DNA from 2 places in the Niveispirillum sp. genome. Region 1 is predicted to be linked to the other one. Evidence: riboswitches for the same ligand, from Rfam matches in the RefSeq annotation. Region 1 holds a riboswitch; the other holds the start of a gene.
What was found. Region 1 has a riboswitch for glycine ahead of gcvT (glycine cleavage system aminomethyltransferase GcvT). Riboswitches for the same ligand answer to the same signal wherever they lie in the genome.

Region 1 (10,998 bases):
GGACAAGTAACCGGTCGATGGTCACGCGTCGCTTCCGGGCAGGTTTCGTCCCCGTTACCGGGAACAATCACCATAGAATGGGCACAGTCGCGCGCGGCGGCAAGCCCCGGTTTATCGCACCGGCTGCGCGCCGTCCGGCAGATGCTTGATAATCAGGTCGGCCAGCCGCCGGATGTCGCCGCTGCGCGGGCTGCCCCGGCGCCAGACCAGGGCCATGGTGCGTGTAGGCGCGGGATCGGCGAATCGGCGCAGGCCGATCTGGTCATTGGCGGCCAGCGAAGGGGCAGCAAGGGCGGGCAGCAGGGTCAGGCCCAGACCGCCCGCCACCATCTCCACCAGGGTTGCCAGCGAGGTGGCGGCAAACCCATCGCCCGCCGCCGCCCCCGACAAGGCGCAGACATCCAGCGCCTGATCACGGAAGCAATGGCCGTCTTCCAGCAGCAGCAGGGTCTCGTCCTTCAACTCCCCCTCCTCCACCGTTTCGGCATTGTCCAGGCGGTGGCCGCGCGGCATGGCGACCAGGAAGGGTTCGGTGTAGAGCGGCAGCAGTTCCACCCCCGGCTCCGTCACCGGCAGGGCCAGCAGCGCCATGTCCAGGTCACCCGCCCGCAGCCGGTCCAGCAACCGCTCGGTCAGATCCTCGCGCAGGTAAAGCTTCAAGTCCGGGTAGGCGGCGCGCAGGTCCGGCAGAACGCGCGGCAACAGATAAGGGCCGCTGGTCGGGATCACGCCCAGGCGCAGGGCACCCGACAAGGGTCGGCCAGAGGCGCGGACGGCCTGTGACAAATCGTCCACCTGGCCCAGGATCACCCGCGCCCGTTCCACCGCATCCTCGCCCGCCGGGGTCAGCAGCACGCGATGCTTGGTCCGTTCCACCAGGGCAGCCCCCAGCATTTCTTCCAGCTGCTGTATCTGCGCGGACAAGGAAGGCTGCGACACATGGCAGGCCGATGCGGCACGCCCGAAATGAAGCGTGTCGGCCAGGGCCACCAGATAACGCAACTGCCGAAGGGTGATGTTCGCCGGGTTCATTGGTTCATCCTATGACGGCAGTCGGAAGATGCGATTGGATTTTGCACCGCAATGCACTCATATCAGCGACGCCTCAAGCCGATAGCTGTATCGGCAGGGGCCTGACTTTGGCACCGCATCACAAACCAACCCAAAAAACGGAGTTGTTTATCATGCTGACCGTTGGCGACAAGTTCCCCGCTTTCGACCTGAAGGCCACCGTTTCCACCGACATCAAGTCGGCCTTCACGACGATCAACAACGACACCTACAAGGGCAAGTGGCTGGTCGTGTTCTTCTGGCCGAAGGATTTCACCTTCGTGTGCCCGACCGAGATCGCCGCCTTCGGCAAGCTGAACGGTGACTTCGCCGATCGCGACGCCCAGGTGCTGGGCGCCTCCATCGACACCGAGTTCGTGCACCTGGCCTGGCGCCAGAACCACGCCGACCTGAAGGACCTGCCGTTCCCGATGCTGGCCGACGTGAAGCGCGAGCTGTCCGCCGGTCTGGGCGTCCTGGACAAGAACGAGGGCGTTGCCCTCCGCGCCACCTTCATCGTCGATCCGGAAGGCATCATCCGCTTTGCCTCCGTGCATGACCTGTCGGTCGGCCGCAATGTGCAGGAAGTGCTGCGCACGCTGGACGCCCTGCAGACCGACGAACTGTGCCCCTGCAACTGGCAGAAGGGCGAGGACGTCCTGAAGGTCGGCTGATCTCCTGATCGCTGATCTCTGACGGATGGGCGCCCTGATCCCCCCGATCTTCCGGGGCGCCCATTTACCCCTTCGCCCTCCCCCCAACTCCCGGGCGAAGGGGCCCTATTCCGGCGGCATGCCGCCCCGGTGATCCAGGCTGCCCCCGCTGGCGGGCGCCGGCACCTTTTTCAAAACCGACCGTCCCGCGCATCGGCCACCCCGCGCCGCGCCCGACGTCATGTCCACTCTCGACGGGAGATGAAACCATGTCCATCGACGCGCTGAAGTCGCGCCTGCCCGACTATGCCAAGGATCTGAAGCTGAACCTGGGCTCGGTCCTGACCACCTCATCGCTCTCGCCGCTGCAGGCCTGGGGCACGGCCATTGCCGCCGCCTATGCCAGCCGCAATGCGGAAGTGACGAAGGCCATCGTGGCCGATGCCGCCGCCCATCTGGACGCCCAGAACCTGACGGCTGCCAAGGCCGCCGGTGCCATCATGGGCATGAACAACATCTATTATCGCTTCGTGCATCTGGCGGATAACAAGGAATATTCCAAGATGCCGGCGCGTCTGCGCATGAACATCATCGCCAATCCCGGCGCATCCAAGGTCGATTTCGAGCTGTGGTCGCTGGCCGCCAGCGCCGTCAATGGCTGCGGCATGTGCATCGACGCGCATGAGCATGAAGTGATCCAGAAGGGTGCGACCAAGGAGAATGTGCAGGATGTCGTGCGCATCGCGGCCGTGATCCACGCCGTCGCTACCGTCCTGGACGCCGAGGACGCACTGGCCTCGTAAGGGTTTAGCGGGTTGGTTTAGGTAAAAACGCCCCGGTGCCATTTGGTGCCGGGGCGTTTTGTTGTCAGGCCGCGATGCGGATGGTGGGGACGTTCGCGATCACATCATTGATGCCAATCTGTCCTCTGCGGAGACAGTACGCACAACCATGCGCTCAGCCAGACAGGACGTAAGGATCGGCCCATCACCCCAGCGGATATATTCCAACTCCAGCAGCCGATCTTGAGCATCCATATACAGAAGAACATCTATCTCGGCGCCATCTGCATCAATGATACGCCCCTCAGCAGGATAAAGTTCCTGCCCCCTGTAAGGGGGCCGCTGATAACCTGATATGCTGAATATAAGGCATTCGCCATCTGCACGCTCCTCCACGACACGCGCTGCCGCCGCATCCGAAATCAGACGGGAACGGGCGGGTTCAGGCAGGCTGTCGGCAAGCCTCAGAACAATCGACATTTCATCTGGGGACAGGTCGCGCATTCCCTACCCCACCACCGCCCGGCCCAGCCGTTCTAGAACGGCGCGCAGTTCTTCATTCTCGATGGGTTCGACCGTCATCGTCAGTTCCCGTTCCTTCACGGGGTCGAGGCGTTTCACGGGCTTCATCGCATAGTTTTTCTGCGGCAGCACCGGACCTGCATGCACAAGTTTCAGCCGCGCCACCGCGCGGTAGCCCATGAAGGAATTGATCCGTTCCAGGATCTGCGGCTCTTCATGCTGGACCAGCAGGGCCGCCGCACTGGACACCCGGACATGCAGCACGGCATTCTCCCGCCGCCCGGCGGGGAAAGCCAGCTTCAGGGGCGATGTCTGTTCGGCCAGACGGCCGCCGACAATGGCGGCCCAGTCGGTCAGAAGCGCGCCAAAGGCCATGCCGTCCTTGCCCAGGGCCTTGCCGGCGACGGCATTCAATGTACGTCCAAGGCGTTGCGGGCCGAAACCACTGGGGCTGTTCATGGCTGTCCGTTCATTACCGAAGACCGGTATCAAAGCAGATCAGGCGGGCGCTGACCAGTCTGGTGGCCTGCCCGGCCTGCTGCTGGACTGGTATGACCGGCACGCCCGTGTCCTGCCCTGGCGGTTCGCGCCGGGAGAGGTGGCCGATCCCTATCGTGTCTGGCTGTCAGAGATCATGTTGCAGCAGACGACGGTGGCAACCGTCGGGCCGTATTTCCAGAATTTCCTGGACCGCTGGCCCAGCGTCACCGACCTTGCCGCCGCTGATCTGGATGATGTGCTGCGCGCCTGGGCGGGGCTTGGTTACTATGCCCGCGCCCGCAACCTGCATAAATGCGCCGTGGCGGTGGCTGGCCAGCATGGCGGGCGCTTTCCCGATACCGAAGAGGGGTTGCTGTCTCTGCCCGGTATCGGTGCCTATACGGCAGCCGCCATCCTGGCCATCGCGTTCGATAAGCCCGCAACCGCCATGGATGGCAATGTCGAGCGGGTGATGGCGCGGCTGCATGCGGTCACCGATCCGCTGCCGGGGTCAAAGCCCATCCTACGCGCCCATGCAGCATCCCTGGTGCCTGCCCGGCGGTCCGGCGATTACACCCAGGCCCTGTTCGACCTGGGCGCTACCATCTGTACCCCGCGCAAGCCGCGCTGCATCCTGTGCCCCTGGACAGCGTTCTGTGAAGCCCGCAAGCAGGGCATCGCCGATGACCTGCCCGCCAAGACGGCCAAGGCCGCCAAGCCCACCCGCCGGGCGCTGGCCTTCGTCCTGACCGATGCACGCGGGCATGTGGCCCTGCGCCGCCGCCCGGAGAAAGGGCTGCTGGGCGGTATGATGGAGGTGCCGACCACGCCGTGGGAAGCGGCCCCGGCACCGACCCTGGCAGTCTCGCGCCGGCATGAGCCGCTGAGCGGCATCGACTGGAGGCCCCTGCCCGGTATCGTCCGTCATACTTTCACCCATTTCGAGTTCGAAATTACGGTGGCGGCGGGCCGGGCAGCCGAGGCCTGCGGTGTGCCGGACCTGATCTGGGTGGCGCCCGACGCGCTAGGGGATGAGGCGCTGCCCACCGTCATGCTGAAGATATTGCGTCACGCCCTGGCCAAGGGGGCCTGACATAAAGGGGGCGGAGGCCCTGAACCCGCAGATGAAACCTGTTTCGCGCCGCTCCCTGCTGGCGGGTCTTGCGGCCCTGCCGGCCATGCCGGGGCTCGCCGCCACCGCCGCGCCAGCCGTGGATGCGGCCTTGGTCCTGGCCATCGACGCATCGGCCAGTATCGACCAGGGTCTGCTGGATTTCCAGTTGCGCGGCCATGCCGCCGCCTTCCGTCACAAGGCCGTGGAGGAAGCCATATCCAGGTCAAGTGGCAACGGCATTGCAGTAATGCTGGCGCAGTTCGCGGGGCCGGAGACGCTGACGACCCTCGTGCCCTGGCGGGTCCTGAAATCCGGGCGGGACTGCGAGGACTTTGCCGCCACCATCGACGCCGCGCCCGGCGTGTTCATGGGCGGGTCGACGGCGCTGGGCAGTGCCGTGGTGCAGGCCGTGGCCCTGTTGGATGCCGCCCCTTACAGAACAGAGAAGCGGACGCTGGATATCGTGTCGAACGGGTTCAGCAATGCCGGTGTCGATCCGCGTTCGGCCCGTGGATATGCTGCCGGGGCCAATGTCACCGTCAATGGTCTGGCCATCCTGAACGAGTATGACTGGCTGGAAGGCTATTTCGCGGAAAATGTCATCGCGGGCCGTGGTTCGTTCGTACGCACAGCCAAAGACCTGAACAGTTTTGCTGGCGTGTTGCTGGGCAAGCTGGTGACGGAGATGGTGTAAAAATAAAACCGGGGCGGGTTTTGATACCCGCCCCGGTCTGTTTCTACTTTACGCTTGCCGATCAGGCCTGTTTTTCAACCGACTGGCCGCGCGTCTTGTACAGCGAGTAGAGTACGCCCACCGCCAGCAGACCGAAGGTTACGGACAGCGAAATGGCGGGGTCCAGCTTGCCGTAAATCTGGTTCCAGAAAATCTTGCCACCGATGAACACCAGCACCACGGCCAGTGCGTATTTCAGATAGTGGAAGCGGTGAACCATGGCGGCCAGCGCGAAGTAGAGCGCGCGCAGACCCAGGATGGCGAAGATGTTGCTGGTATAGACGATGAACGGGTCGGTCGTGATCGCGAAGATGGCAGGAACGCTGTCCACCGCGAACACGATGTCGGCAAACTCGACCATCAGTAGCGCCAGGAACAAGGGCGTGGCCCAGCGCACCACCTTGCCCGTCTTGGGGTCCGGCTTCTTCACGAAGAAGGCGTTGCCGTGCAGTTCATCCGTGACGCGCATGCGGCGGCGCAGGAAGCGGACCATGGCATTGTCATCCATGGAGGGTTCCTTGTCCCCCATAAACAGCATCTTCACGCCGGTCAGGATCAGGAAGCCGCCGAAGATATAGAGCAGCCAGTCGAATTCCGTGACCAGGGCCGCACCCAGACCGATCATGATGCCGCGCAACACGATGACGCCCAGGATACCCCAGAACAGCACCCGGTGCTGATAAAGGCGCGGGATGGCGAAATAGCCGAAGATCAGCGAGATAACGAAGACGTTATCCATGGCCAGCGCCTTTTCCAGCGCAAAGCCCGTGAAATACTGCATGCCCGGCGTCGGGCCCAGATACCACCACACCCAGCCGCCGAAGGCAGCCGCGATGGCGATATACAGCGCGGAGAGCACGAGGCTTTCGCGCACGCCGATTTCGTGGTCGTTCTTGTTGAGCACGCCCAGGTCGAAGACCAGAAGAGCAATAACGATAGAAATAAATACCAGCCAGAGCCAGAGGGCCTTGCCCAGAACCGGCTCAAGCATGATCGTGGCGAGAAACTCCATGGGAGTGCCTCCAGTAGATCAGCCGAGTGCTTGCGTCAGCGACGAGGGTTCTATCCGACATCGCAGCCAACGCCTTGGCTGCCAGAGGGGCCCGGATGGTCGCAGATTTAGGATGGGCTTTCAGGCCTTCAAGAGGGGCGGCGCAAAATTTCTCGCACCTTCGCGATACGCGCAAACCGAAAGAAGGCGATGATGGCGGCCAGTTCCAGGCCATAGAGGCCGAACACCCAATAGCCCTTGAGGAAGAAATACCGGACCAGATTGACGGGAAATTCCGTCATGGCCCGGAAGGCCCCATACCGCCGGCCCTTGCCCCGCGCCACGATCTCTTCCGCCTGCGCCGTGGAATAGCGGTTCAGCTTGGCGATCAGGTCGCCATGATGGCGGATGGAATAATGCGCGATGATCGGCGACAGGGCGCCGACCCGACCGCTGTGCATTTCCACGGCATCATGGGTGGCGCTGTCGGCAAAACGGCCATGGCGGCGGTCATAGAGGCGGATGTAATTGTGCCGTGGGGCGAACCGATGGGGCCGCTTCTGTCCGGCCAGGGTCATAACGGTGCGGATGCGATAGCCCTGCAACGCCGGCTGCCCAGCCGCGAACAGTGCGCGCACCGCCGGCTCCAGTGCGGGTTCCGGCACCTCATCCGCATCAAGGTTCAGCAGCCAGTCATGCCGGCACTGTTCCTCGGCAAAGCGTTTTTGGGGGCCATAACCGGGCCAATCGTTGTGGATGACCGTGGCCCACAGCGACCGGGCCAGTTCCGGCGTGCCATCGCTGCTGCCGCTATCCACCACCAACACCTCATCCACCCAGTCGCGCACGGACAGGATGACGGGGCCAATGCGGTCGGCCTCGTTCAGGGCGATGATGAAGACAGAGAGGGGAAGTTTCCCGCTCATTCCGCCGCCAGAATCCTCGGCAGCTTGAAGATCACATTCTCCGTGGCGGTCACCACCTCCTCCACGGTCACTGCGAACCGTTCCCGCAATGCTGCCAGCACCTCATCCACCAGTACCTCCGGGGCGGACGCGCCCGCCGTGATGCCCAGGGTGCGGACCTTGGACAGGCGGTCCCAGTCGATCTGGGCCGCGCGCTGCACCAGCATGGCGCGGGTGCAGCCATGGGCGCGCGCCACCTCCACCAGCCGCACGGAGTTGGAGGAATTGGGTGCGCCCAGCACCAGCAGCGCATCGGCGCGCGGGGCGATGGCCTTCACCGCGCCCTGCCGGTTGGTGGTGGCGTAGCAGATATCCTCCCGCTTCGGCCCGGAAATGCTGGGGAAGCGGTCACGCAGGGCGTCCACGATGGCGCCGGTATCATCCACCGAAAGGGTGGTCTGGGTGGCAAAGGCCAGATTATCGGGGTCATCGACCACCAGGCCCGCCACATCCTCCACCGTTTCCACCAGCTTCACCGCGCCTGACGGCAGCTGGCCGATGGTACCCACCACCTCCGGATGGCCGGCATGGCCGATCAGCAGGACGGTGCGCCCGGCCTCATGATGATGCTCGGCCTCGCGATGCACCTTGGAGACGAGCGGACAGGTGGCATCCACATAGATCATGTTGCGGCGCTGCGCCTCGGCGGGGATGGCCTTGGGCACGCCATGGGCGGAGAAGACGACGGGCCGGTCGTCCGGCACCTCGTCCAGCTCCTTAACGAACACCGCTCCCTTCGCCTCCAGGCTTTCCACCACGAAGCGGTTATGCACGATCTCATGCCGGACATAGACGGGGGCGCCGAATTTCTTCAGCGCCGTTTCCACGATCTGGATGGCCCGGTCCACCCCGGCACAGAAGCCACGCGGGGCCGCCAGCAGCACATGCAGGGGCGGAAGCGGGGCGGAGGGGGCGATAATGTCGGACATGATGATGGGGGTGTCCCTGTCGATACGTGTCAGTGCCGGGTGCCACGCTTGCGCGGCTGGGTGCCCACCTATATTGTCGCAACCCGGCGTGTGGGAAGGTGCCATTCAATTGACATGGTCGCCGCCCATTCATGTCCCGGTGAATGGAAGTGAACGGACGTTTGATGACCAGCCCCATGATGACCACCCGGCCCAACCATAGCCCGGTTCCGACCAACAGGAAAGCTGCCCGCCGCATGACCCTGGCCGCGCTTGCCGGCATGGGTATGCTGGCCCTGGCCGGATGCGCCGAAAATGACGCCATGGTCGCCGGCTGTCCCAATGTCGGCGTGCTGCGCGATGCCGGGACCCTGCGCACCGATCAGGGCGTGGCCATCCTGTCGGGCATCCTGGCCAATTGCGGCTATGACGACACGTCCGTCACCATCGCCGCCAATGTGATGATCACGGCGCGGGCCAATGAGGGTGCGGCGGGCGGCACCATCCCCGTCACCTATTTCGTGGCCGTCACCGACCCGAACCGCAACATCCTGTCCAAGAAGACCTTCACCACCAGCGTGACGGTCGGCAGCGACACGCAGGAGACCCTGACCCAGGTGATCCCCGTGCCGAAGACCATGGATGCCCGCTGGTTTGAGGTGCTGGTCGGGTTCCAGCTGACACCCGAGCAGGTGGCGGCCAACCGGAACAGCAACGAAGGCCGGTAAGCCCATCGCGCGGGGCATCCCCCCGCGCGGCGTTGCCCTGCACGAGTTTGCATTGACAGCGCCGCCGCAAAGCGTAGTTTGGCGCCGATCAGCCGACGACCCCATGCGGGAGAGACCGGTAACCTGGAAACAGGCCAACGGCGCCGAAGGAGCAACCGCCCCCGGAAACTCTCAGGCAAAAGGACCGCGAAGGGTAGGCACATCTGGAAAGCAGGCGGGCTCGGAGTATACCGGGCCGACAGCCCACCGACGGAGTAAGTGGACGCCGAATGGCGCCGCGAATCTCTCAGGGGCCAGGACAGAGGGGGGCAACCGCCGCGGGGACGATCCCCGTGACGGGTGAAACCTGTCCTGATGGGAGTGCCCCGCCTTGGGTGACACCAGCCTGCTGCGTACGCCGCTTTATGATCTGCATGTGGAACGGGGCGCCAAAATGGTGCCGTTCGCCGGCTATGACATGCCGGTCCAGTATCCGCTGGGCGTGCTGAAGGAACATCTGCATACGCGCGCCCGCGCCGGCCTGTTCGATGTGTCCCATATGGGGCAGGTCCGCCTGCGCGGCGCGGATATCGACAGCGTGATCAAGGCGCTGGAAGCGCTGGTGCCCGGCGATATCGCCGCCTTGGCGCCGGGTCGCATCCGCTACACCATGTTCACCAACGATAATGCCGGCATCCTGGATGACCTGATGGTCACACGGTTTGAGGATCACCTGTATGTGGTGATCAATGCCGGCTGCAAGACCGAAGACCTGGCCCATCTCAAGGCCAATCTGCCGGGCGACATCACCATCGACTATCTGGGCGATGATGCGGGCCTGCTGGCCCTGCAAGGTCCGGAAGCAGCCGCTGTCATGGCCCGCCTGCTGCCCGAAGCCGCCGATATGGGCTTCATGAGCGCGCGGGCCGCAATGATTGACGGCATTCCGGTGCAGATCAGCCGGTCCGGCTATACCGGTGAAGACGGGTATGAGATCAGCGTGGGTGCGGCGGATGCCGAGAAGCTGGCCCGCCTGATCTTGGCGCAGGACGGGGTGGAGGCCATCGGCCTGGGCGCGCGCGATTCGCTGCGTCTGGAGGCCGGGCTTTGCCTTTACGGCCATGACATCGACACCAGCACCAGCCCGATTGAAGCCGCATTGAACTGGACCATCTCCAAGCGACGGCGGACCGATGGCGGCTTCCCCGGTGCTGGCGTCGTGCAGGCGCAACTGGCCGGCGGCCCCGCCCGCCGCCGCGTGGGCATCCAGCCGGAAGGCAAGGCCCCGGCGCGTGAACATACCGAAATCCAGGATCTCTCCGGCAACCGCATCGGGGAAATCACCAGCGGCGGCTTCGGCCCCACCGCCGGCGGCCCCGTCGCCATGGGCTATGTCGATACCGGCTTCGCCGCCGTCGGCACGGATGTCCAACTGATCGTGCGCGGCAAGGCAATGCCGGCCAAGGTCGCCGCCCTGCCCTTTGCACCGCATCGTTATTTCAAGGGCTGAAGCCCTTTCCCACGTTACCCCCAAACGAAAGACCGACCCATGACCATCCGTTTCACCAAGGACCATGAGTGGATCAAGCTGGACGGCGGCGTCGCCACCGTCGGCATCACCGATTATGCCCAGAATGCGCTGGGCGATGTGGTGTTTGTCGAGGTGCCGGACGCCGGCAAGGTGCTGGAACAGGGCAAGGACGCAGCCGTGGTCGAATCGGTGAAGGCCGCCTCTGAGATCTACGCCCCCGTCGATGGCACAGTCATCGAAGGCAATGCCGCCCTGGGTGACGATCCCTCGCTGGTGAACACCGCCCCGGAAGGTGACGGCTGGTTCTTCAAGATGTCGATCAAGGACATGGCGCAGTTTGAGGCGCTGATGGACGAGGACGCCTACAAGTCCTTCACCGAGGGGCTGTGATGCGTTACCTGCCGCTGACCGATGCCGACCGTTCATCCATGCTGGCCACCATCGGGGTGGACAGTGTGGATGCCCTGTTCCGCGATGTTCCCGACCATGCCAAGCTGCCGGGCAAGATCGCCGGCCTGCCCGACCATAAGGGCGAGTTGGAGGTGGAACGCCACCTGTCGCG
Region 2 (10,998 bases), on a different contig from region 1:
GCTGCCGACCGTGCCGGCTATGCCCCCGGCGACACAGCCCGCCTGCGCATCGACAGCGAGGTGGCGGGGGAGGCGCTGCTGGTCATCGCCAATGAGACAGTGCATGAGACGCGCAGCATCGCCGTGCCGGCGGGCGGTGCCGATGTCGATGTGAAGGTCGGGGCGGATTGGGGGCCGGGCGCCTATGCGCTGGTCACCCTCTACCGTCCGCTGAACGCCTCTCTGGGCCATGCGCCGGTGCGGGCCGTCGGGGTTGCCTGGCTGGGCATGGATGCGGCCCGCCGCACGCTGGATATTGCCATCGCCGCCCCGGATAGGGTGCTGCCGCGCCAGACCATCACGGTGCCTGTGGCCGTGAAGGGAGCGGGGGCCAAGGCGCATGTCACCCTGGCTGCCGTCGATCAGGGCATTCTGGGCCTGACCCGCTTTGCCACGCCCAAGCCGCAGGATTACTTCCTGGCTAAGCGGCAATTGGGCGTGTCGATGCGCGATGATTATGGCCGCCTGATCCGGGCGCAGGCCCAGGGTGATGACCAGGGCGGCGACGGGTTCGGCGGGCGCGGGCTGGACGTGGTGCCGACCCGCACCGTGGCCCTGTTTTCCGGCATCGTGGCGCTGGATGCGGCGGGCAAGGCCGATATTCCCCTGACCATCCCGGATTTTCAGGGCGAGCTGCGCCTGATGGCCGTCGCCTGGGACACGGACAAGCTGGGGTCGGCGGAAAGGCGGATGACGGTCCGCGATCCCGTAGTGGCGGAGGTGATCCTGCCCCGCTTCCTGTCCCCGTCGGACAAGGGCCGTGCGACCGTCCTGATCCATAATGTCGAAGGGGCCGCGGGTTCCTACCGGCTGGCCCTGGGCGCCAAGGGCGCTGTCGCCGGTGGCGAGGCGGCGCGGTCCGTCACCCTGGCACAGGGGGAGCGGCAGGTCTTCACCGTACCGCTGGATGCGACCGAAGCCGGCATCGGCACCGTCACCCTGTCGGTGGCTGGGCCGGGCGGGTTCCAGGTGGAACGGTCCTGGCCCATCCAGGTGCGTCCGCCGCAACTGCCCGTCACGCGGGAGATGGTGGCGACCCTGGCGCCGGGGGAGAATGCCGTCCTGCCCGCCGACCTCCTGACCGGGCTGGTGCCGGGGACGGAGGCGGTGTCGCTGTCTATCTCCCGCTGGCAGGGTATTGACGTGCCGGGCATGCTGCGCTGGCTGGACCGGTACCCCTTCGGCTGTCTGGAACAGACGGTCAGCCGGGCCATGCCCCTGCTCTGGTTCAACGATCTGGCCCTGCTGGCCGGCACGAAGCAGGACAAGGCCATTGCCGACCGGGTGCAGGACAGTATCGACCGCGTCCTGTCCATGCAGGACCCGGAAGGGGGCTTCCGCATGTGGGGCCAGTATGATGACGCTGCCGATCCCTGGCTGTCGGTCTTTGCCATGGACTTCCTGGAACTGGCCTCCGACCAGGGCTTTGTGATCCCGGCGGATGCGCTGACGCTGGGCCGGCAATGGCTGGGCGATGCGTCCAGCCGATCCTATCCGCCGGCAGTGCGGGCCTATGCCGCCTGGGTTCTGGCCCGCAAGGGCAAGGCCAATGTCGGCGACCTGCGCTATTTCCATGACAGCAAGATGCCCGAACAGGCCCTGGCCGCCGCCCATCTGGGCGCAGCGTTGGATGCCGTGGGTGAGCGGGCGCGGGCGGGCCAATCCTTTGATGCCGCCCGCGAGAAGCTGGCCGACTGGGCCGCGAAGGAGGCGGAGGAGGATGCAGCGCGGGAAATGGCGCGGCGGACGGGCAAGCGCCCCAAGCTGCCGGTCCGCACCGACACCTATGGCAGCCGCCTGCGCGACACCTATGCCATCGCCAGCCTGATGGCGGCGGGCGGGCGCGGTGTGGCGATCCCCGCCCTGCTGGACACCGCACAGGTCCTGGATACCCGCGCGGAGGAGACGAACACCCAGGAAAAGGCCTGGATCCTGCGTGCCGCTGCCGGGCTGGCCCCGAAGGGCGCGAAGCTGGCCGTCAGCCTGGACGGGGCTAGCGTCGGCACCGGCGATCCGGTATCGGCCAGCATCGCCCCGGACCGGCTGCGCGCCGGCCTGACGCTGGCCAACCAGGGCGATACCGGGCTTTATCGCACCCTGTCGGTGGAAGGCGTGCCGGTGGACCCGGTGCCGGCGGTGGAGGCCGGGATCGCCCTGCGCAAGAGCCTCTATACCGCCGACGGGCAGCCGGTCGATCCGGGCAGCATCAAGCAGAATGACCGCATCATCGTGGTGGTGGAGGGCAATGCCGGCATGGCGGCCGTTCCCGGCGACTATGCCATCCTGGACCTGCTGCCCGCCGGGTTGGAGATCGAGGGCGTGATCAAGCCGGAACAGGCCGGCTATGGCTGGTTGGGCGCGCTGTCCGGTACCAACATTGCCGAGGGGCGTGACGACCGGTTTGTGGCGGCCCTGTCCCTGCCCGCCAACCGGGAGGGGACACAGGGTGCCGCCGGCATTTCCGGCTTCAAGATCGATCCCCGTTGGGGCTTCCGGGTGGCCTATGCCGTCCGCGCCGTGACGCCGGGGTCCTTTGCCCTGCCGGCGGTGGCGGCGGAGCATATGTATGTGCCCAAGGTGAAGGCCCGGACGGCGATGGGCCGGATTGAGGTGGCGGAGTGATCAACGGGCGCCGGCGGCGGGTGCTGGCGGCGGTCCTGCTGGCCCTGACCGGGCTGGCGGTGGCTGCCGACCTGGCCCTGCCGCCCGATATGGGCCGCTGGGACGGGCGGTCGGCGGAGGTGCTGGACAGCGAAGGCCGGCTGCTGCGTGCCTTTCCAACGGCGGAGGGGGCATGGCGGCTGGCGGCCGACTCTGCCCGCGTCGACCCGCTTTACCGCGCCATGCTGCTGGCCGTGGAGGATCGCCGCCATGGCTGGCATCCCGGTGTTGATCCGCTGGCCATCGTGCGGGCGGTGGGTCAGGCGGTGAGGCATGGGCGGGTCATTTCCGGCGCCTCCACCCTGACCATGCAGGCGGCCCGCCTGCTCTCGCCGCAGCCGCGCACCCTGTCGGCCAAGGTCACGGAAGGGCTGCGGGCCTTGCAGTTGCGCCGCCGGCTGGGCGGGGACGGCGTGCTGTCGCTCTATATGAGCCTTGCGCCTTTTGGTGGGCCGCTGGAGGGGGTAAGGGCGGCCTCGCTGGCCTGGTTCGGGCGGGAGCCGGACCGGCTGACCCCGGCGCAGGCGGCCTTGCTGGTGGCGCTGCCGCAATCACCGGAAAGGCTGCGGCCTGACCGGTACCCGGACGCGGCGAAGGCGGCGCGGACCAAGGTTCTGGACCGGGCCGTGGCGGCGGGCCTGATCGCGGCGGATGTGGCGGCGGCGGCCAATTCCGAGCCGCTGCCCACCACCATGCTGCCCCTGCCCATGCTGGCCCCGCATCTGGCCGAACGGCTGGTGGCAGGTGTCGGTCCGGGGTCCATCATCCGCACCGGTGTGCGGTCCGACCTGCAACGCGCGCTGGAGGCCGTGGGCCGGGCGGAACAGGCGCGGATGGAGGCGGGGGGCGACCTGTCCGTCCTGGTCATCGCCAACCAGGACCGCCGTGTCCTGGCCCATCTGGGCAGCGGAGACTGGCGCGTGCGGCAGCTGGACCTGTCACGGGCCGTGCGGTCGCCGGGATCGGCGCTGAAACCCTTTATCTATGCCCTGGCCTTCGATGATCTGTCCCTGCATCCCGGCACCCTGATCGATGATGCCCCGCAGCGGTTCGGGGATTGGCTGCCGCGTAATTTCGATGACGGCTTTCACGGCGTGGTGACAGCGCGCGACGCCCTGCAACGCTCCCTCAACATCCCCGCCGTGCGGGTGCTGGAACGGGTGGGGCCGGCGCGGCTGGCGGCACTGTTAACCATTTCGGGAGCGGAACTATCCTTGCCACCGGCGGCAGAGCCGGGATTGCCATTGGCCCTGGGCGGTGTCGGCATCCGGCTGACCGACCTTGCCATGCTCTATTCCGCGCTAGGTGATGACGGCGTCACCAGACCGTTACGGTACCGGATTGATATGCCGGAGGCCCCCGCCAGTGGCCGGCTGGTCGGGGCTGCGGCGGCGCGGGCGGTTCTGGCCGTGCTGCGCGACAGTCCCGTTCCCGATGGTCTGGCCGGGGGGCAGGGGATTGCCGGGCGACGGCGGGTGGCGTTCAAGACCGGTACCTCCTTTGGCTTTCGCGACGCCTGGACCGTCGGTGTTTCCACCGATTACACCGTGGCCGTCTGGGTTGGGCGTGCCGATGGCGCGCCCCGGCCCGGAGCGGCGGGACGGCAGGCGGCGGCCCCGTTGCTGTTCCGGGTGTTCGACCTGCTGCCCCCCGACGGGCCGACAAGGCCGGTGCCGGAACCCGACCATGCGCTGCTTCGTACCACGCCGCCGCCGGGTCTGGCCCGGCTGGATGGCGGCGGGCCGGTGGCGGCGACGCAGCGTGGCGAACGATTGCGCATCCTGTTCCCGCCCGACGGGGCGGAGGTGGAAGCGCTGGCCGATGGCGTCTCCCTGTCGGCGGCGGGCGGACGGCCACCTTACCGCTGGGTCGCGGATAATGTGCCGCTGCCCGATGACAGCCGGTTCTGGCGCCCGACCGGCCCCGGCTTTTCCCGCCTGACCGTCATGGACAGCACCGGCCAGCGCGCCAGCGCTGCCATCCGGGTGCAGGTGCCGGGGCCGCCGGAAAATTAACCCTGTGAAACATTGTTGAACATGGTGTCGGCGATGTTCCGAAAGCCGCGGGTCGTAGCACGGATTATGGCTTCGCCTAATCCGCGCTACGCAACCAAGTGAAACACAAAATCGATGTGCGTTTCAGGAGCGCATGGCACTCCAACTCCGAAAGCCATGCGCTCCGAATTCATGCAGTCACAATCCTGGCGTTGATGCGGACAGCATAACAGGAACCGCGCGGAAAGTCAGCATTCCGGGATGTTCACGGCCAGCCCGCCCAGGGATGTTTCCTTGTAATGTTCGCTCATATCGGCGCCGGTGCGGCGCATGGTTTCGATGACGCGGTCGAGCGAGACATGGTGGGAGCCATCGCCCATCATGGCCAAGCGGGCGGCGTCCACTGCCTTGATGGCGCCCATGGCGTTGCGTTCGATGCAGGGGATTTGCACCAGGCCGCCGATCGGATCACAGGTCAGGCCCAGATTATGTTCCATCCCGATCTCGGCGGCGTTCTCGATCTGCGCCGCTGTGCCGCCCAGCGCCGCAACCAAGGCACCGGCGGCCATGGAACAGGCGACGCCCACCTCCCCCTGGCACCCGACCTCGGCGGCGGAGATGCTGGCATTGCGCTTGTACAGGCCGCCGATGGCGGCGGCGGTCAGCAGGAAGCGGTGGCGGCCCTCCCGGCTGCCATTGCAGAACCGGTCATAATAGCGCAGCACCGCCGGCACCACGCCCGCCGCGCCATTGGTGGGTGCCGTCACCACCTTGCCCCCGGCGGCATTTTCCTCATTCACGGCCAGGGCCCAGAGGTTGATCCAGTCCAGCACCGACAGGGGATCGGTTAGCATGCGTTCCTGACGCGCCACCAGATCGCGGTGCAGGCGCCCGGCCCGGCGCTTCACCTTCAACCCACCGGGCAGCAAGCCGTCCTGGCGCATGCCACGGTCGGTGCAGGCCTCCATCGCGGCCCAGATGGCGTCCAGGCCAGCGCGCACGTCGGCTTCCGGCTTTGACGCGCATTCATTGGCCAGGATGATGTCGGGGATCGACAGGCCCGTCGTCGCCGCGATGGACAGCAGGCCATCGGCGGTTTCGTAATAATGCGGGGGCGGGGTGGGGCCGTCGCTGCCGCCATCGCCCTGGTTCTGCCGCGCCTCATCCTCGTCCAGGACAAAGCCGCCACCGATGGAATAATAGGTGCGCGCGGCCACCAGCGTGCCATCGGCATCAAAGGCGCGCAGCAGCATGCCGTTGGGGTGGAAGGGCAGGCGTTCTGATCCGCGCCATTCGATATCGCGTTCGGGGTCGAAGGTGATCTCCTTCACGCCGCCCAGGGCCAAGCGATGATTATCGGTCACCGACCGGACCAGCGCCTCTGCCGCGTCGGGATCGACGCTGGCCGGCTGATACCCAGCCAGACCCGTGATGGCGGCACTGTCGGTGGCATGTCCGCGTCCCGTCAGGGCCAGCGAGGCATAGAGCGTGACGCTCACCCGCTCCGTATGGGCCAGCCACCCGGTTTCCGCCAGCCGGGCGGTGAAACGGAAGGCGGCCGTCATGGGGCCCATGGTGTGCGAGCTGCTGGGCCCCACGCCGATCTTGAACAGGTCGAAGACGCTGATGGTCATGATGGATCATTCCGGGGGATGGGCGTACAGGTCCGAGCGGCCGACAACATGTGAGCCGGTCGGTACAGGGCACGCTGAAGATCGGTTCAAGATGAGGTGCTGAGCCTTTCCATCGCCAGGGCTTCCAGCTCCGGCGACAGGGGGTACATGTGCTTATATTGTACTATCTGTTTGCATATCAGGGAGATACGACTGTCCATCGAGGGGATGGTCAACGCCTTCATCAAGGGCTGATTGAACGGTTCGACTTTCGCCAACTGAAACTCGAACGCGATGCTGACCCGTGGTTCAGTTGCGCGCGGTGAGCTGCGCGCACCCCAATGCAACACTGCCTGATTCCAGCAAAAGACATCTCCCGCTGTGGCGGGCAGCGCCCGGATATCCGGCAGGTGAGGCGCCCATTGCCATTCATTGTCCGTGTGATAGGTCTTGTCCCGGTCCGCCGGCAGCACATACATGCAGCCGTTCAACGGATTGGCATTCGACAATGGCAGCCAGATCGTGAGGCTTTTCGGTGTGCCATCAGGGAACAGGGATCGCTGGCCCTTGTCCCGATGCGGCGACCATCCCGCCTCGCCTGCCCGCGGATCGACATGCCAGGCCCAGAAGTCCGGCAACAACATGTAGTCATCGCCGAGTATGGCCTTTATCAGATGATGCAGCCTCGCGAAGATTACCCAAAATTCGTCGTAAGCATAGGCAAAGACCGGCGATAATCCTCGATCTTTCAGATGACCCACCGCATTGCGCATGGCTTCGATCGACAATCGCCATGGAATGGGACCAGGCAAATGGAAATACCCTTCGCGCACAACCAGTTCCCGTGCCTTACGAGCCAAATCGGCGCCGATATTGAAAGGAGTGGTGGCATTGATGAACGGCAGGTCCATCACATGCAGGTCTGGATTGATTGCGAGCCAGAAATCCGGCGTCACAAGATCCTGTGCGGTCAACGGGCTGTTCAGTACCGCAACGTTCATCGTGTCATTCTTTCCTCATAAGCCACCGCTCGTCCGATGCGGCGCCCGGTATGCACGCAACATAGAATAACGGCCTTATTTTTGGAAAGTAGTCGCCGGGTCCGGCGTCCAGGCGGGCATATAAAACAGGCGACAGGCATGGCTTCCCTCTCCCACCGCTTGGGTGGATGGTGCATGCCCCATCCGTATCTGGGCCTGAGAGTTTCGCCATCGGTGCGGCATGCGCCGGCGGCTTTCTCCTTCGGCGGGGCGGGGTGGCATTGCCATCCCGCCCACTCTTCGGATGTCATCGGCCCCATGCGGTTCGGGTGCCTGAGAGATTCCGGGGCGGTTGCTCCTTCGGCGGCGGCTTTATCCGCGCTCTCCCGCATGGGTGTGGGCATGATCTGGCCTGACTGCCCCCTCCGGGTCAAGTGGTTCCGTCAGGGGATCGTTTGGCGCCCTGCGGTCCCTGTTTAACCACCAGGAGAAGGGCATATGACCATGTTGCCTTGACGAAGCGACCGGTCACGGTTGTACTGGCTTCCATACTGGAAACAGGGTTAACGGGGGTGCTGTATGGAGGGGATCAGCAAACTGGCCGGTGAGGAACGGGCCGCCGCCTTCTGGGGACCGGACCCGATGCCACCGGTCAGTCCAAAAACCCTGGATGTCCTGTTCCTGCATCCCAAGACCCTTGTCGATAGTTGGCCCATCCCCGTCGATACACTGGGCGAGATGGTGAAAATGCCCAGCGCCGTCTATCCCATCCTGGTTTCCTCCATCGCCGACCTGTCCATCGATTACGAGATTTTCGACGGCTATGTGGCGCGCGATACCTTCGCCGCCTATAAGCGCCGGCTGGCCAAGCCCGACATCATCTGCGTCAGCGTGATGACATCGCTGAAGGCCATGGATACGGAAATGACCATCCGTCTGGCCCGCGAACTGAACCCCAAGGTCAAGATCATCCTGGGCGGCAACCATGCCAGCGCCTGGCCCGAACGCTGGCTGGCGCTGGGGGCGGATTACATCGTGGTGAAGGAGGGGGAAATCCCCTTCCGCCGTCTGATCCAGCATCTGACGGGCTGGCAGGTGGACTTGGTTGATGTGCCGAACCTGTGGTGGAAGAATGCGGATGGGGCAGCACAGAAATCCAACGCGCAACTGCCCCTGATCGACATCAACAAGGCACCGGTGCCGGATTGGAGCCGGTTCGATTTCGCCCCCTATGGCATGGGCATGACCAAGGGCTTTGCAGCCGCCGTCGAAATCTCCCGCGGCTGTCCGCAGCGCTGCGACTTCTGCAATATCAACAAGTTCTGGGACTATAAGCAGCGCTACAAGTCGGTGGAGCGGGTGCTGGAGGAACTGACGGCCCTGCATGCCAAGGGAGTGCGGGAATTCATCTTCACCGATGATAATTTCGGCGGCGATCATCGCCACACGATCAAGCTTCTGGAAGGCATGGTGGAGCGGGGGCTGGACATGCGCTGGGGCAGCTTCCTGCGCGGTGATACGGTGACCAAGACGCCGGGGTTCGAGGTGCTGGCGGCCAAGGCCGGCCTGCGCTTCTGCATGATGGGCATTGAGAGCCTGGACCCGGCCTGGCTGAAATCCCACCGCAAGGGCGTGCGCGCGTCTGACGTGGTCGGTATGTACTCGGATGTCTATAAGCGGCTGAACAGCCAGGGCATCTATGTCGTCGGTCTGTTCATCTCCCCGCCGCAGGGTGAACGCACCGACTTTTCCGGCACCGGGGCCTGCGGTGTCGTCTGTGATTACCATTACTCGGCCAACCTGATCGCCCAGAAGGGCAGCCTGCTCTATGACGAGTATCTGGCGCGCAATGCCGTGGGCAAGGACATGTTCTATCATGACTGGAACCTGTCCAGCATCGTGTTGAACGACGGGCGCGTGCAGAAGAACCAGAAATCGTTGTGGGATGAGGTGAAGGAGGCCTTCACCGGCTATGGCATGCGCTCCGCCCTGTTTGGATCGCGCTTTGCCCGGCGCTTCCGCTGGCGTCCCATCTTTGTGGTGGGTGAACGCATGCTGTGTACGACGCCGGGCGACCTGAAACGCTGGCGGTTGGCGCGGGACAAGAGCTTAGGCTTGCAGGAGCGGCAGGACCGCATTCTGGAAACGGCGCTGGGGGATGAGAAAATCCAAAGGCTGGCCAAGCGGCGGTTCTGGATCAGCCCGCTTAGCCTGCGCACGGGCCTGTGGCGGGGGCGGGCGAAGCGGGCTAGGCTGCCCCCATCCATCTGACCTACGGAAGATCATCGCCATGACCTTCGAAAAGCTGCGGTTTGAGCGTGAGGGGCCGGTGGCGTTGATCACGCTCAACCGGCCGGAGGCCCAGAATGCCATTGACCGGGCGCTGAACGCCGAACTGCATGCGGTGTGGGAGCAGTTTGCCCGCGATGACGGGCTGGATGTCGCGGTGCTGACGGGGGCGGGCAGGGCCTTTTGTGCGGGGGCCGATCTGGCCGATTACATCCCGCAATTCCTGGATGGCGACATGCTGACGGTGCGCGCCAATGTGCCCACGGGTCTGGGCGGCATCACGCGGGGGCAGCACCGTCTGGCCAAGCCGGTGATTGGGGCCGTCAATGGCTGGGCGCTGGCGGGCGGGTTCGAACTGGCGCTGGCCTGCGATATCCGCATTGCGGCGGAAGGGGCGAAGTTCGGGTCCTATGAAATCCATCGCGGCTTCCATCATGGCGATGGCGGCATCGTGCGCATGGTGCAAAGCATCGGGGTGGCGCGGACCATGGATATCGTCCTGACAGGCCGCGATGTGACGGCGGCGGAAGCGCTTTCCATCGGCCTGATCAGCCAGGTGGTGGCACCGGAGATGCTGCTGCCCACGGCGATGGAACTGGCGGGCCGTATCGCTTCCAAAAGCCAGGTGGCCATCCGGTCGGCCAAGGAGACCATCCTGGAAGTCGCGGGCCGCACCCTGGATGATGCGCTGCGGCTGGAGGCGCTGTATGGCTATTCCAGCGGGGATGTGCGGGAAGTGAAGCGCGAGTTGGAGCAGTTTTTCGCTAAGTCCCGTGTCAGCAAGACTTAACCTGTCCATTCTTTGATAGCGGGCTATGCCATCCTGTCTTGCAACCTTTGACATGTCATGTTCTGATACATCCAATGATATGACAGACCGGGATAAGGTCGGGGTGGAACGGGCATGGCGCCGTCGGAATCGCCGCTGAAACTGTCGGACGAGATACAGCGCGATACGCGCACCATCCTGTTTCGCGGCACCTATGGCGCCGACAGCCAGCCCGTGCGGGTGCGGGTGCCGGCCCTGCGGCAGGCCCGCGATATCGCAGCCATCCACCGTGAACATGACATGCTGGCCCGGTTCGGATCGGCCCGCATTGATGCGGTTCTGGCCCTGACCGAATCTGCGCATGGGCCGACCCTGGTGCTGGCCGACCGGTCGGAGACCTGTCTGGGCGACCTGATCCCTGTGGGCGGCATGCCGCTCGACCGGTTTCTGCCGCTGGCCCATGACATGGCCGTCGCGGTGGAGGAGGTGCATGCCGGCGACATGGTACACCGCGATATCCGGCCCGCCAGTTTCTGGGTGGCGGATGCCGACGGGTCCGTCCGGCTTGGCAATTTCTGCCGCGCCTCCCTGGTCCCGAACGAGGCGGCGCTGGGCCTGGGGGCCGGGCGGCTGGATGGTGATCTGCGCTATCT

Region 2: linked by a shared signal. The riboswitch ahead of ACT6Q8_RS06690 (phytanoyl-CoA dioxygenase family protein) and the one ahead of gcvT (glycine cleavage system aminomethyltransferase GcvT) in region 1 are both predicted to bind glycine.

The regions. Positions count from the first base shown of each region.
Region 1 is NZ_JBQVOH010000004.1:4,025-15,022, forward strand. Features, by position in the region: gene ACT6Q8_RS11720 (hypothetical protein) at 1-25, opposite strand, end outside; gene ACT6Q8_RS11725 (LysR substrate-binding domain-containing protein) at 112-1,032, opposite strand; gene ACT6Q8_RS11730 (peroxiredoxin) at 1,185-1,724, shown strand; gene ACT6Q8_RS11735 (carboxymuconolactone decarboxylase family protein) at 1,973-2,506, shown strand; gene ACT6Q8_RS11740 (DUF6984 family protein) at 2,606-2,989, opposite strand; gene ACT6Q8_RS11745 (DUF721 domain-containing protein) at 2,993-3,466, opposite strand; gene mutY (A/G-specific adenine glycosylase) at 3,465-4,580, shown strand; gene ACT6Q8_RS11755 (DUF1194 domain-containing protein) at 4,612-5,295, shown strand; gene ACT6Q8_RS11760 (TerC family protein) at 5,357-6,346, opposite strand; gene ACT6Q8_RS11765 (glycosyltransferase family 2 protein) at 6,475-7,251, opposite strand; gene ispH (4-hydroxy-3-methylbut-2-enyl diphosphate reductase) at 7,248-8,219, opposite strand; gene ACT6Q8_RS11775 (hypothetical protein) at 8,384-8,926, shown strand; glycine riboswitch at 9,023-9,123, shown strand; glycine riboswitch at 9,124-9,238, shown strand; gene gcvT (glycine cleavage system aminomethyltransferase GcvT) at 9,297-10,415, shown strand; gene gcvH (glycine cleavage system protein GcvH) at 10,455-10,826, shown strand; gene gcvPA (aminomethyl-transferring glycine dehydrogenase subunit GcvPA) at 10,826-10,998, shown strand, end outside.
Region 2 is NZ_JBQVOH010000002.1:333,213-344,210, forward strand. Features, by position in the region: gene ACT6Q8_RS06675 (alpha-2-macroglobulin family protein) at 1-2,661, shown strand, start outside; gene pbpC (penicillin-binding protein 1C) at 2,658-4,715, shown strand; gene ACT6Q8_RS06685 (L-serine ammonia-lyase) at 4,943-6,328, opposite strand; gene ACT6Q8_RS06690 (phytanoyl-CoA dioxygenase family protein) at 6,415-7,308, opposite strand; glycine riboswitch at 7,599-7,686, opposite strand; gene ACT6Q8_RS06695 (B12-binding domain-containing radical SAM protein) at 7,867-9,558, shown strand; gene ACT6Q8_RS06700 (enoyl-CoA hydratase/isomerase family protein) at 9,578-10,366, shown strand; gene ACT6Q8_RS06705 (trifunctional serine/threonine-protein kinase/ATP-binding protein/sensor histidine kinase) at 10,481-10,998, shown strand, end outside.